Regions from separate parts of the Sanguibacter antarcticus genome, predicted to be linked through region 2. Evidence: riboswitches for the same ligand, from Rfam matches in the RefSeq annotation. Region 2 holds a riboswitch; each other region holds the start of a gene.

Region 1 (4,271 bases), 1.9 Mb from region 2:
ACACGTACCGACCTCACCGGAGGCCCGCTGACCAGCAGGCGGGGGGAGCTGGGGAGAGGAGCGCCGGGCCGAGTCGGGGGAGAGGGGAGGGCCAACCGAGCCGGGAGGGGGAGGCGTGGGAGGGGAGGGCCGGGCTGCCCGGCCCGGCCCGGCGCGGCCCGGCGCGGCCCGGCCCGGCGCGTCAGTGGAGGAGCTTGAGGCCGACGACGCAGCCCACGATGCCCAGCACGAGGAGGATCTTCACGAGCGAGACGGTCTCGGTGCCGGTGAGCATCGCGTACGTGACGGTGAGCGCAGCACCGATACCGACCCAGACGGCGTACGACGTGCCGACCGGCAGCTCACGCATCGCGTAGGCGAGGCCTCCCATGCTCGCGACGAGCGCGACACCGAACACGACCGACGGTCCGAGGCGGCTGAAGCCGTCGGACCTTCCGAGCGCGGTGGCCCACACGGCCTCGAGAACTCCGGACACGACAAGAACGATCCAGGACATGACTGCCTCCAAGGCGCCGTCTTGTCGCACACCGGGTACGGCACCGCTCGTCCGGGAGCCCGCAGGGCTCTGCCGCCAGGGTCTCACGCCGACGTGCCGGTCGCTCTGCGAGACTGGTTCGATGAATCCTTGGACCACCCGCACGTCGACCGTCGTCTACGAGAACCCGTGGATCCGGGTCCGCGAGGATGCCGTCGACCGGCCCGACGGCACCCCGGGGATCTACGGCGTGGTCGAGATTCGCAACCCCTCGGTCTTCGTCGTGCCGCTCACGGAGGACGACGAGGTCGTCCTCGTGGAGGTGGCCCGGTACGCGACCAGCACCCTGTCCTTGGAGGTGCCCGCGGGCGGCTCGGACGGCGAGGACCTGCTGCTCGCCGCCCAGCGCGAGCTCCGCGAGGAGACGGGCCTGGCCGCGTCGTCGTGGGAACGGCTCGGCACGATGTTCGCGCTCAACGGCGTCTGCGACGCGATCGAGCACGTCTACCTCGCTCGGGGCCTGCACACCGCCGAGGAGGCCGCCGAGCAGGCTGCCGAGGGCATCACGGGCACCCGGACGCTCCCGTGGTCCGAGGTCATGGGGCTCGTGCGGGACGGGACCATCACGGACGGCGAGACGGTCGCGGCCCTCATGTATGCGGCGATCGCCCTGGGTCGCGTCGGATGATGCCGTCGCCCGGCCCCACCCGCCTCACGACGCTCGACGACGCCGCGACGTTCGCAGACCTCATGGTGCGCAACCGGGAGTTCCTCGCGCCGTGGGAGCCCGCCCGGCCGGACACGTACTTCACCGAGCAGGGTCAGCGGGCCGTCGTCGAGGCCGTGCTGGAGCAGCACGCCCAGGGGACCTGCATGCCGCTGACGATCCTCGACGGTGCGGGGGAGGTTGTCGGCCGGATCACGCTCAGCGGCATCGTCCGCGGCGCGTTCCAGTCGTGCAGCGTGGGCTACTGGGTGAGCGCGCACGCGAACGGGCACGGCCTGGCGACGGCCGCGGTGGGCGACGCGGTGCGGGTCGCGTTCGACGTCCTCGGGCTGCACCGCGTGCAGGGCGAGACGCTCCTGCACAACGCTGCGTCGCAGCGTGTGCTGCAGCGCAACGGCTTCGTCCGCATCGGCACAGCACCCGACTATCTCCAGATCGCGGGGCGCTGGCAGGACCACGCGATCTATCAGGTCGTCCGACCCGCAGCCAGCGCGACGCACTGAGATCGGCACCGTTCCACCCGGACTTCACCCGCCCCTGGGGAAGATCACCCGTAACCTCCCCGTGACATACCCAAGGTAGGCGACATATGTTCGGAGTGCTTCACACGGCGACCGCCACGTGGAGCGCTCGAGCGGACGTCTAGCCCTGCCACCGCTCGAGGTCTCGACGATCTTCTTGGCAGGGATGGGGGACCCAGATCTGGGCGCTGCACGCAGCGCCCTCGGGGTGAAGCCGCTCGGACTCGTCCGAACGGCCGGGCGCAGTTCTCCAGCCCGAACCCGACAGCTAACCTCGTAGGCGTCATGGAGAGACATGACTGTTCGACCCCGCCCGGCCCAGCACCGCTCAGACCGACGAGCACGCACGCCCCTGACCGATCTCGCGACGAGCGCGAGCACCAGCGCCAGCATCATCGGCCGACGCACAGCACTCTTCGCCGCGTCGTCGGGCCTTCTCGTCTCTCTCATGGGCGCTGCCCCCGCGAGCGCCTCGACAGCACCGTCCGCCTCGACCACCGTCGACCTCGACGCGCTGACGACGCAGGCCCGCGCCGCCCTCGAGACGGCACCCGCTGTGACGAGCACGGCGGACGCGACCTGGTCCGTCGAGCTGACGACCATCACCGTGACGCCGGCGCCCGAGCCGGTCCCGGAGCCCGTCGTGGAGCCGGAGCCTGTGCGTGCGACGACGTCGCGCTCGGCGGAGCGCTCGGCAGTCACGTCGACCGTCGTCACGGAGGCGGCTCCCGTGATCGAGGCTGCTCCTGTCGCGGTGCCTGCGTCGGCGAGCGGCAGCGCGATCATCGACGCGGCCAGCCGCTACGTCGGCGTCCCGTACGTCTCGGGCGGCAGCACGCCGTCGGGCTTCGACTGCTCCGGGTTCACGTCGTACGTCTTCGCTCAGGTCGGCATCTCGTTGCCCCGGACCTCGTCCGCGCAGGCCGGCGTGGGCACGATCGTCTCCCGCGCCGACGCTCAGCCCGGCGACCTCATCTACTCCCCCGGCCACATCGCGATCTACGCCGGCGGCAACACCCAGATCGACTCACCCCGCCCGGGCAAGACGATCCAGTTCCGCGACATCTGGCAGGCCGACCCCGTCTTCATCCGCGTCGGCTGACACCGCCTGCGGTCGGGGCCCTCGCCGGGTCGCGTCGGTTTCCCAGAGCGTGCCGCGACCCGGTCCGAGCGCGTCCCGAGGCTTCTCGAGACGCGCTCGACCAGGTTGTGGCATCGGTCACGGTCTGGGAACGAACGGTGTCTCGTGAGATCGATCGCCTAGGATCTAGGTCATGAGCAGTCGGGGCACAAGCGTGCTAGGCACGCCTTCGCGCGCGTCCCGCGCGACGCACGGCTTCGTCGCGGCTGCCTTCTCGACGTTCGTCGCGCTCCTCTCGCACGTCCTCGCCGGCGGCACGGTGCCAGGCATCCTCGGCATCGCGGTCCCCCTCCTGCTCGCGACCTCGGCCTGCGTCGCCCTCGCGGGGCTGCGCCGCTCGTGGCTGCGCCTCACAGGGTCGGTGGCGCTGAGCCAGATCCTCTTCCACACGCTCTTCGTCCTCGGGACGACCGGGACGGCCCAGGTCGTCGGCGACGGAGGGCTGCACGCCGGTCACGACGCACAGTCAGCGCTCGTCGTCCTCAGCTCGACGACCGGGTCGATGGCCCATGCCGGGCACAGCGCCGGGTGGATGTGGCTCGCCCACGCGCTCGCGGGCGTCGTGACGATCGTCGTCCTGCAGCGGGGCGAAGCCGTCCTGTCGCGTCTCACGCGTCTGTCCAGCCGTGTCGCTGCGTTCCTCTTGCCGCCGGTCGTCCGGGTCGCCGCTCTGCCGGCGCACCCGCGCACCGCGCTGGCGAGCGCCGCGGGGACCTGGGTGCCGGTCGCCCTGCCGGTGATGTCCTCCGGTGTGGTCCGTCGCGGCCCACCCGTCCTGTCGTTGGTCTGAGTCCCACACAGCACCCGCCGTCGTGGCGCGACACCGTCGTGCCCCGGACCGGTCGTGCTGTCCTGACGTGTCTGCGCACAGCGCCACAGACCTCCGGCTGAAGAGCACCGACAGGTGAACGACCGGACGCCCACCCTCCCCTGACGGAGCACCGGGCGGTCTGGGCGGTCGTCGACGGCTGCTCGCTGTCGCTGCGCCGTGCGCGGACCTTCCACCGAAGGTCGTACCCGACATGACTGTTCATCCACCTCGCGCTGCCCTGCGCACGGCCGGGACCGGAGCGCTCCTCGCGTTCCTCGTCACGGTCGGCGCACCGTCAGCCAGCGCGCACGACGAGCTGCTCGACAGCTCCCCTGGTGAGGGGGAGCATCTCGACGTCGCCCCGACGTACGTGACGTTGACGTTCTCGGACGACATCCTCACCATCGGCCCCGCGGTGATCGTCACCGACGACAGCGGTGCCACCTGGACCGACGGTGACCCCACGATCGAGGACGCCGACCTCGTCGTGCCGCTGGCAGACGACATCCCGGACGGGTCGTACGAGGTGCGCTGGCGCGTCGTGTCGGCCGACGGTCACCCGATCTCCGGCGTCGTCCCCTTCACCGTCGGCGACG
Region 2 (4,271 bases):
CGTCGGGGTCCAGCGCCTCGAGGGTGCTCAGCTGTGAGTCGAGCAGCTCCGGCGGCATGAAGTGGTCGCTGCGCCCCTCGAGCCTCGCGGTGAGCACCGCCTTGGTCCCGTCGAGGTGCACGAACACGGTTCCAGGGGCCTCCGCGACGATCGCGTCGCGGTAGACACGGCGCAGCGCCGAGCACGCGACGACGACACCTCCGCTGGCGTCGGCGAGCACCTGGCCGACGACAGCGAGCCAGGGCCACCGGTCCTCGTCCGTGAGCGGCGTCCCGGCAGCCATCTTCTCGATGTTGGCGATCGGGTGGAGACCGTCCGCATCGACGAACGGAACTCCGAGGGCGTTGGCGACGAGCGCGCCGATGGTCGACTTTCCCGAGCCCGAGACACCCATGACGACGACCATGGGCCTGCTCGGGTTCTGCGTGTCGGCTGAAGAGGACATCAGGTTCTGGACCCCGTTTCGGTCACGGATCGTGGTGGCACCGTCCGCATGACGGTCGTCGACCAAGTATGCCCTGACCACCGATGCGCACCCGGCCTGGGACGGACCTGACGATCGTCGGTCCGGGGGGGCGTCCTTGCTGGTTCTTGGCTCCCCCTCTGCGTACCGGGCCGCTGCAGCAGACAGGGGCACAGCGGCCGCTTGGCACACTTTTCTTGCGTACGACACTCACTCGGAGGATCGCCTCGGCGACCGCGCCGCAGCTCCTCACGTCTGACGTTCGACGGCCGATAGGTGGCTCATGAGAATGTCGGCCATCACCCAGGCACCGCGATGACGCGCGCGACCCTCCCCGTCGCCGGCGAGCAGATCGAGGTGTCGACGTCGGAGGAGCGGTCCTACACCACATGGGTCGACCAGTCGGACGGCCACGTCATGCGGGTCTTCGCTCCCCACGACCTCCTCGTGATCGACCTGCCCGGCCCTGGGTCGACAGTCGTGGTGCGCTGGCACAGCCCGCGCGGCCGCCACCACGTCGACACGGTGTTCATCGAGCGGCGCGGAGACGGCGGGCTGCAGTGGATCCTCGAGGTCGAGGGCAGGCTGCGCCTCACCCAAGACCGGCAGTACGTCCGAGGCGCCGGTGGCGAGCAGGTCACCCTGAAGCGCGTCGACCCGGAGCCCGAGGAAGGCGCGGAGCCGCTCCGCGAGCCGGCCGAGCTCACGACCGGGTTCGTGGTCGACCTCAGCGAGCGTGGTGTCCGGGCACGCTTCGAGGCCCTCGACCTCGTTCCTGAGGACGTCGTCACCATGACGCTCGCGCTCGACGAGACGAGCACGAGCATCACCGGGACCGTCCTGAGGGTCTTCCCTGCAGCGCGCGGGGTCCAGCCCGAGGTGGTCGTCGTGTTCGAGACCGACGACGCGACGGCGACGATGCTCCGCCGTTACGTCTTGCAGTCCCAGATGAGAGCCCGCCAGTTCGCCGTGCGCTGATGCCCTGGTCCAGTCAGCCGGCCGCGCCCGTGATGTAGACCATCCAGGACACGCCGAACCTGTCGCGGCACATCCCGAACAGGTCCCCCCACGGGGACGGCCCGAGGGGGTGCGCGACGACACCGCCGACGGAGAGCTTCTCCCACCAGCCCGTCAGCCCTGCGACATCGTCACCGCTGAGGGAGATCGCGACATTCCCGCCGGGTGTGCGATCCATCGCGCTCGGGGTGTCGGCCGCCATGAGGACGAAGCCGTCGGGCGCCTCGAGCTGGGCATGCATGACCTTCGCGCCCTCGACAGGGTCGTCGGCCTGACCGAGGTCGGCGAACGTGCTCACCGTGAGCTCCCCTCCGAAGACCGCTCGGTAGAACTCCATGGCTTCTCGCGCCGTGTCACGAAAGCCGAGGTAGGGATTGAGTCGTGAGGTCATCGCAGGCCCGCCTTTGTGCCATGGTCGCGCAGGATGCAGACGTCGGAGATTCCGACCACCGCCCGAACACCCCACGCTAACAGTGACGCACGTCACATAACAGGCTGACCGCTCACGCCGCGACGCCGGCGACACCGTCGCCAGACAGACCTCGCCGCGCCTTCACCCTGCGCCGCCAGAGCACTCCCTGCCGCCCGAACTGGCAGAAATGTCTATGACCTCCGTCACTATTCGCCGCGCCGACCCCGCACCGAGACTCGACCGGCACCCACCAGGCTCGAGAAGATCGCCCCGTGACCTGCGCGTGGGCCGCGGCTGCACATGCCCGCCCGAGACCCGTCACGGCGGCCCGAAGCCCCGCCGGCAACACTGGCCGTGATCTCCCCGTGACATTCCACCGGTATGTCATGTACCTTCGAGTTGCTCCACACGGCAACCGCCCACGGAGCGCTCGAGCAGAACGTCTAGCCCTGCCACTGCTCGAGGCGATCTAGAGACCATGGCAGGGACGGGGGACCCAGAAGTGGGCGCTGCTCGCAGCGTCCTTGGGGTGAAGCCGCGCGGATCACGGTCCGACGGCCGGGTGTTCTTCTCCTACCCGAACCCGACAGCTAACCTCGCAGGCGTCTTTGGAGAGAATATGACCGTTCGTACCTCGGGAGCGCGCCACCGCGCAGCGCGCCGCAGCATCACCCCGCTCGCCTCGCTGTCCACCGGCGCGACGGGCAACGCCGCCGCCCTCGGGCGTCGCACCGCCATCGTCGCCGCGTCGTCCGGGCTCCTCGTCTCGCTCATGGGCGCGTCGCCCGCCGCAGCCGCTCCTGTCACGACAGACGCAGCGCTCAGCACCTTCGACGTCGACACCCTGACCGCTCAGGCGAACGCAGCACTCGTCACTGCACCAGCAGTGACCGTCGCAGCCGACGCTTCCTGGACCATCGAGCAGACGTCCATCACGGTCACGCCGGCCCCGGAACCCGAGCCGGAGCCGGAGCCCGAGCCCGAGCCCGTCCGCGTCGAAGCAACGACCACGCGATCCGCTGAGCGCACCGCAGTCGCCGACACGACCACGGCCGTGGCCGAGACGACCGCCGAGGTCGCTGAGACCCCAGTGGCACTCACCGCCGCGATCCCTGCATCGGCGAACGGCAGCGCGATCATCGATGCAGCCAGCCGCTACGTCGGCGTCCCGTACGTCTACGGGGGCAGCACACCCTCAGGCTTCGACTGCTCCGGGTTCACGTCCTACGTCTTCGCTCAGGTCGGCATCTCGCTGCCCCGCACCGCCGCTGCCCAGGCCGCTGCAGGAACAGTCGTCTCCCGTGCCGACGCTCAGCCCGGCGACCTCATCTACTCCCCCGGCCACATCGCGATCTACGCCGGCGGCAACACCCAGATCGACGCGCCCCGCCCGGGCAAGACGATCCAGTTCCGCGACATCTGGCAGTCCAACCCCACCTTCATCCGCATCTCCTGATGACGCACGGCTGACGCCGCCCGACAGCAACGCTGCACCACAGAAGGCCCGGTCCGCTCCAGCGGACCGGGCCTTCTGCGTCTGGGCGGCACGCGCGTGCCGCCCCGTCACAGCTGCCGTGGGAGCCGCTCAGGCGCGGATGTCGAACATCTTCAACCGCGCACGGTCCCGGGACGTCGACGACGCCTGGAGCGCGAGCAGCTCGGCATAGATCCCGCCGGTACGCGCCAGCTCGTCCGGCGGGCCGATCTCGTCGACCCTCCCGTTCTTGAGCGTGACGATGCGGTCGACCGAGGAGATCGTCGAGAGGCGGTGGGCGATGATGATCGTCGTCCGGTCGGCCATGAGGCGCTCTAGCCCCTCCTGGACGAGACGCTCGGACTTCGAGTCGAGCGAGCTCGTCGCCTCGTCGAGCACCAGGACAGGAGCCCCTTTGAGGATCGCGCGAGCGACGGCGATCCGCTGCTTCTGACCACCCGAGAGCTTGATGCCGCGCTCACCGATCTGTGTGTCGTAGCCGTCGGGGAAGCGCGTGACGAACGTGTGCGCGTTCGCCGAGCGGGCAGCAGCCTCGACCTCGCCGTCCGATGCACCAGGGTTCGCGTACGCGATGTTCTCGCGGATCGTGCCGGAGAAGAGCGCTGGGTCCTGGAACACGACACCGATGTCTGCGCGCAGGGCCTCGAGCGAGGTGCTCGAGATGTCGGTCCCGCCCACCCGGATCGTCCCGGAGTCCGGGCCGTAGAGCCGCAGCAGCAGGCTCACGAGGGTGGTCTTGCCACCGCCGCTCTCGCCGACGACCGCGATCCGCTCCCCTGGTGCGATGGAGAACGTCACGTCCTTGAGGACGTCCTCGGTGCCCTCATAAGAGAACGTCACGCCGTCGAGGTCGACCCCCGCGGCGTGCTGCGGAGCGCGCTGGG
Region 3 (4,271 bases), 900 kb from region 2:
CTCACGAAAAGGCCGGTCTCCGTCGTCGCGACGAGTCGGTCCGGGTCGTTCGGATCGACATCGACATCTCGAGCGTTGATGCTCGGTCCGCTCGCCCAGGTCACACCTGCGTCGTTGCTGATCTTGAGCAGACCGTCGGAGGAGTCCAAGCCGTAGAGCCGCTCCCCTGCTCCCGTGAGGTCGTGGAAGTCGCTGTGTCCGCGCAGGGAGACCTCCTCCCACCCGGCTCCAGCGTCAGTGCTGCGCAGCAGACCCAGATTTGCCGGCGCGACCTCCCCGGGAGCTGGGTGGCCGCTGGCGTAGAACGTGTCAGGCCCTGTGACCACGAAGCCCATCATGTCGCTTCGGCTCTCGCCGACGGGCTGCGGGACCGAACCATCGAGCTGGAAGAGTCCCTGGTGTGTTGCGACATATACCTTGTCGTCACCAGGGTTGAGACCGATGCCGTGGATGTGTTCGAACGTGGGCGACGCCGCGTCGGACGCGTCCTCGGCCGGGTCGTCGGTAGCTGGCGATGTGGCACACCCTGCGAGGGCGAGAACGACGGTGAGCGCCAGCACAGAGGCTGGTCGTGCGATGGGACGGGGGCGCATTGAAAGTCCTTAGGAAGGGAGAAGCAGGGCGTGGCGAGACAGCGTGATTCGCTGTCCCGCCACAGGAAGGTGAACTGAGTCAGAAGCTGTCGAGCATGCCCTGCATCGTTGCGATCTCAGTCGTCTGAGCGTCGATGATCGTCTGGGCGAGCACCAGAGCATCAGCGTTCTCGCCCGAGTCCAGCTCCTCCTGCGCCATCCCCACTGCGCCTTCGTGGTGGCTGGTCATCAGCTCGAGGAACCGTCGGTCGAACTCGGTTCCGGTCAGGGCACCGAGCTCGGCCATGACCGCTTCCTGGTCCAGTCCTTCCATCTCCATGTCGCCGTGGTCCATGCCTTCCATGCCGTCATCAGGCGAGGTCTCCTCACCCCAGCTCTCCAGCCAGGACGTCATGGTGTCGATCTCGGGCCCCTGGGCAGCGGAGATCTCCGTTGCGAGGTCCTTGACCTCCTCGCTCTCGGCGTTCGTCGCCGCAAGGTCAGCCATCTCGACTGCGCCTTCGTGGTGGACGATCATCATCTGTGCGAACTCGGTGTCGGCGCCGTTGTGCGCGACCTCAGCGGCCTCCTGAGATGTTTCCTGCGCCGCGGGTGTCGACTCCGCCTCGGGCGCAGCATCGCCGCACGCGGCAAGAGCTGTGGCCAGGGTCAGCGAGGCGGCGAAGGCAGCGATGCGTGTCTTGGTGTTCATGGTGGGCTCCATCGTCTAGCCCGTCCCTCGATACGAGGGACAGGATCTGGGTGTGGTTGCTCAGGTTCACCGCGGGGACGGCAAACCGGAGGGCTCCTACACGCGCAGGACGCACAGAGAGTGCGCCGGGATGGGTCGGTTGCCTCGACGGCGATGAGTCAGTGCCGCCACCAGCACGGCCGGGACGTCGTCGTGCACACGTCGCAGTCCGCTCCTGCCCAGGATCCACCGAGAGACGACCGGTACCAAGATTGCTGCTGCGACCAGAGCGCAGCACACCACGAGAACGTGGTGGAGCGAGCTGTCAGCCGCTGGGTGGTCCAAGGGAAGGAGCAGGATCTCTGACGCCGCGGGCGTCGTCCACGTCTCGTCCAGCAGGCCTGACGCGACCGACATCGGTGCCTCGAGCTCCATGTGCCCGCCGTGCCCGTCCTCAGACGCGCTGTTCAGCACGACCCCGAGGAGCACCACCAGGAGCAGGACGACGACAGCGCCGACGCGCTGGATGCTGCTCACCCGAGCGCGCACATGTCCCCCCAATCACCGGAAAGCCCCAACTGTGGACAGGCTAACAAGAGTTCCTGAGACCTCGATGAGCCCATCGTTGCTGGTCCCTTCGTCGGGGTGAGCGCTTCACCCCCACGAGCCGTGATCATCCCGTGACATACCACGGGTACGTCCTGTACTTTCGAGAGGCTCCACAGCGGCAAGATGCCAGTGAAGCGCTCAAGCGGCACGTCGAGCCCTGCCACCGCCTGAGGTTGCCGACGAATTCGTTGGCAGGGACGGGGGACCCAGAAGTGGGCGCGCAGCTCTGCGCCCTTGGGGTGAAGCCGCATGACCCGAGAGGTCATCGGCCGGGCGTTCTCCTACCCGAACCCGACAGCTAACCTCGCAGACGTCATGGAGAGAATATGAACTCGACGGTGAACTCTGCCCGCCATCGCGCGGCCAGGCGCCCTATCACGCCCCTGACGACGTTGCTCCTCAGTACCTGCGAGAACGCAACCACAATGCGTCGCCGGACAGTGGTCGCAGCCGCCTCCTCGGGACTCTTCGTCTCGATGTTCATCGGAGCGCCTGCCTCGGCAGCACCCGCCACCGCTTCCTCGCCGAGCACCGTGGACGTCGATGCACTGACAGCCCAGGCCCGCCAACAGCTGGATGTCGCGCCCGCAGTCACCGTAGCCACCGACGCGTCGTGGACCGTCGAGCACACTGCCGTCACCGTCACACCCGCGCCCGAGCCCGAACCCGAGCCGGTCCAGTCTGCCCCCGCCGCTTCGCGGACCGCCGAGCGTGCGCCCACCGCGACAGTGACGAGCGAAGCCGCCGCCCCGACGGAAGCTGCCGCTGAGGTTTCGATCCCTGCCGCGGCCTCCGGAAGCGCCATCATCGAAGCGGCCAGCCGCTACGTCGGCGTCCCGTATGTCTGGGGAGGAACTACCCCCACCGGATTCGACTGCTCCGGCTTCACCTCGTACGTCTACGCCCAGGTCGGCATCACCATCCCCCGCACCTCCGGCGAGCAGCAAGCAGCCGGCACCGTCGTCTCGCGAGACCAGGCGCAGCCCGGAGACCTCATCTTCTCCCCCGGCCACATCGGGATCTACGCGGGCGGCAACACGATGATCGACGCGCCCAAGCCGGGGAAGACCATCCAGTTCCGCGAGATCTGGCAGTCGAACCCCACCTTCGTCCGCATGACCTGATAGACGGTGTTGGGTCCTTGCCAGTCACGATCCTTCGCGCGACCGTGACTGGCAAGGAGACTGTGCTCATCGCTGCTCCAGACAGACGATCGCGTCTGCCGACGATCAAGATTGACTCGGTGTCAGCGGAGACGAGCCGCACGGGCAGGCGATGGTCAGTACCAACACTGCCGCGATCATGGCGAAGATGAAGGCCAGGTGGGGACCGACAAGCGACCAGTCCACGAAGAATCAGATCGCGCTAGGGATGACCGCGGGCACGAAGTAGCTGGAGACCTCGTCCACCAGGCGCTGGATCGGGGGCTTTGGATCCTTGCGCCTCGCGGACCGGCTTGTAGCTATGCGTGTGGTGGCCTTGTTCGGCGGGCCCGGTTCACTCGCGGGCGTTCTAGCGTCCGTGACATGCAGGCGACCGCGGACGATGGTCACGCCGTAGGCGAGCTCGAAGTCACCGATCGCCTCTTGCATGAGCTCGACTGTCGTCGTCTGGTGCGCGTGGTCGTCCTGGTCGTCCTTGAAGGTCGGCACGCCGACCCGGGAGGTGCAGTCTCCCGTCTCTTGCCGGTCGTACTCCATCCGCACCGGGATCCCGCGGGGCACCTGGATGACGTCGGGGCTGTAGTCGCCCAGAACCTTGACCGCCTGCCCCCATCGACGGTGCGTATCTGTTCCAGGTCCTCGGTGGGATGGGGTTCACCTGGTACGGCGGCCTGGTCGGTGGCGTGCTGTCTGCACTGGTCGACGTCCACCGTCACCGCTGACCCTGTTTCGGCCACATCGCACCGCCCGACCCTCGTCCCGGCGGCGTCGGACGCCTGACGTAGCAGCTAGTGCCGCAGGAAGATCTTCAGCGATTCTTCGTCACTTCTGCATCTGCCCGCACGGGTGGGCCCTGCAACCTCGAGAGGTCAGCAGCGGGACGTCGAGAGCTTGGTCAGTCGTCCACAACACGCACAATGAGAGATCTGGGTGAGAACGATGAACAAGCAGGATCACAATCACGGTGGGAAGTCCCACCTCCTGGGAATGCTGGGCATCGCCGCAGCGGTGCTGATCGTCCTGCTCGCCGCTGGGCGCTCCTTCAGTGAAGCACTTACTCTGGCCGCCGTGCTCGCCTGCCCGTTGATGATGGTCGGAATGATGTTCATGATGCGCAGGGGGCATGATCACTCCGACCACGAGGTCACGAAAGCACCGACCTCGCCGTCGGCGAGCAGCTTCACGCACCAGAACCACTGAGGCGCCCTCAGTTCGATCGACGCCGAGACCAGCCGG

Evidence for each region. Region 2 has a riboswitch for cyclic di-AMP ahead of ATL42_RS05235 (C40 family peptidase). Riboswitches for the same ligand answer to the same signal wherever they lie in the genome.
Region 1: another riboswitch for cyclic di-AMP. It lies ahead of ATL42_RS14035 (C40 family peptidase); the one in region 2 lies ahead of ATL42_RS05235 (C40 family peptidase).
Region 3: another riboswitch for cyclic di-AMP. It lies ahead of ATL42_RS01175 (C40 family peptidase); the one in region 2 lies ahead of ATL42_RS05235 (C40 family peptidase).

Annotation. Positions count from the first base shown of each region.
Region 1 covers NZ_PDJG01000001.1:3,070,548-3,074,818, reverse strand. The annotation lists gene ATL42_RS14050 (DMT family transporter) at 182-496, opposite strand; guanidine-III (ykkC-III) riboswitch at 507-569, opposite strand; gene ATL42_RS14045 (NUDIX domain-containing protein) at 618-1,163, shown strand; gene ATL42_RS14040 (GNAT family N-acetyltransferase) at 1,163-1,705, shown strand; cyclic di-AMP (ydaO/yuaA leader) riboswitch at 1,860-2,021, shown strand; gene ATL42_RS14035 (C40 family peptidase) at 2,019-2,825, shown strand; gene ATL42_RS14030 (hypothetical protein) at 2,998-3,654, shown strand; gene ATL42_RS14025 (copper resistance CopC family protein) at 3,887-4,271, shown strand, end outside.
Region 2 covers NZ_PDJG01000001.1:1,156,151-1,160,421, forward strand. The annotation lists gene ATL42_RS05220 (gluconokinase) at 1-445, opposite strand, end outside; gene ATL42_RS05225 (PilZ domain-containing protein) at 779-1,441, shown strand; gene ATL42_RS05230 (VOC family protein) at 1,455-1,871, opposite strand; cyclic di-AMP (ydaO/yuaA leader) riboswitch at 2,339-2,513, shown strand; gene ATL42_RS05235 (C40 family peptidase) at 2,512-3,348, shown strand; gene ATL42_RS05240 (ABC transporter ATP-binding protein) at 3,478-4,271, opposite strand, start outside.
Region 3 covers NZ_PDJG01000001.1:258,157-262,427, reverse strand. The annotation lists gene ATL42_RS01190 (F510_1955 family glycosylhydrolase) at 1-593, opposite strand, end outside; gene ATL42_RS01185 (DUF305 domain-containing protein) at 673-1,284, opposite strand; gene ATL42_RS01180 (hypothetical protein) at 1,381-1,800, opposite strand; cyclic di-AMP (ydaO/yuaA leader) riboswitch at 2,040-2,200, shown strand; gene ATL42_RS16610 (hypothetical protein) at 2,186-2,356, opposite strand; gene ATL42_RS01175 (C40 family peptidase) at 2,349-2,996, shown strand; gene ATL42_RS01170 (hypothetical protein) at 3,228-3,596, opposite strand; gene ATL42_RS01165 (DUF2933 domain-containing protein) at 3,975-4,235, shown strand.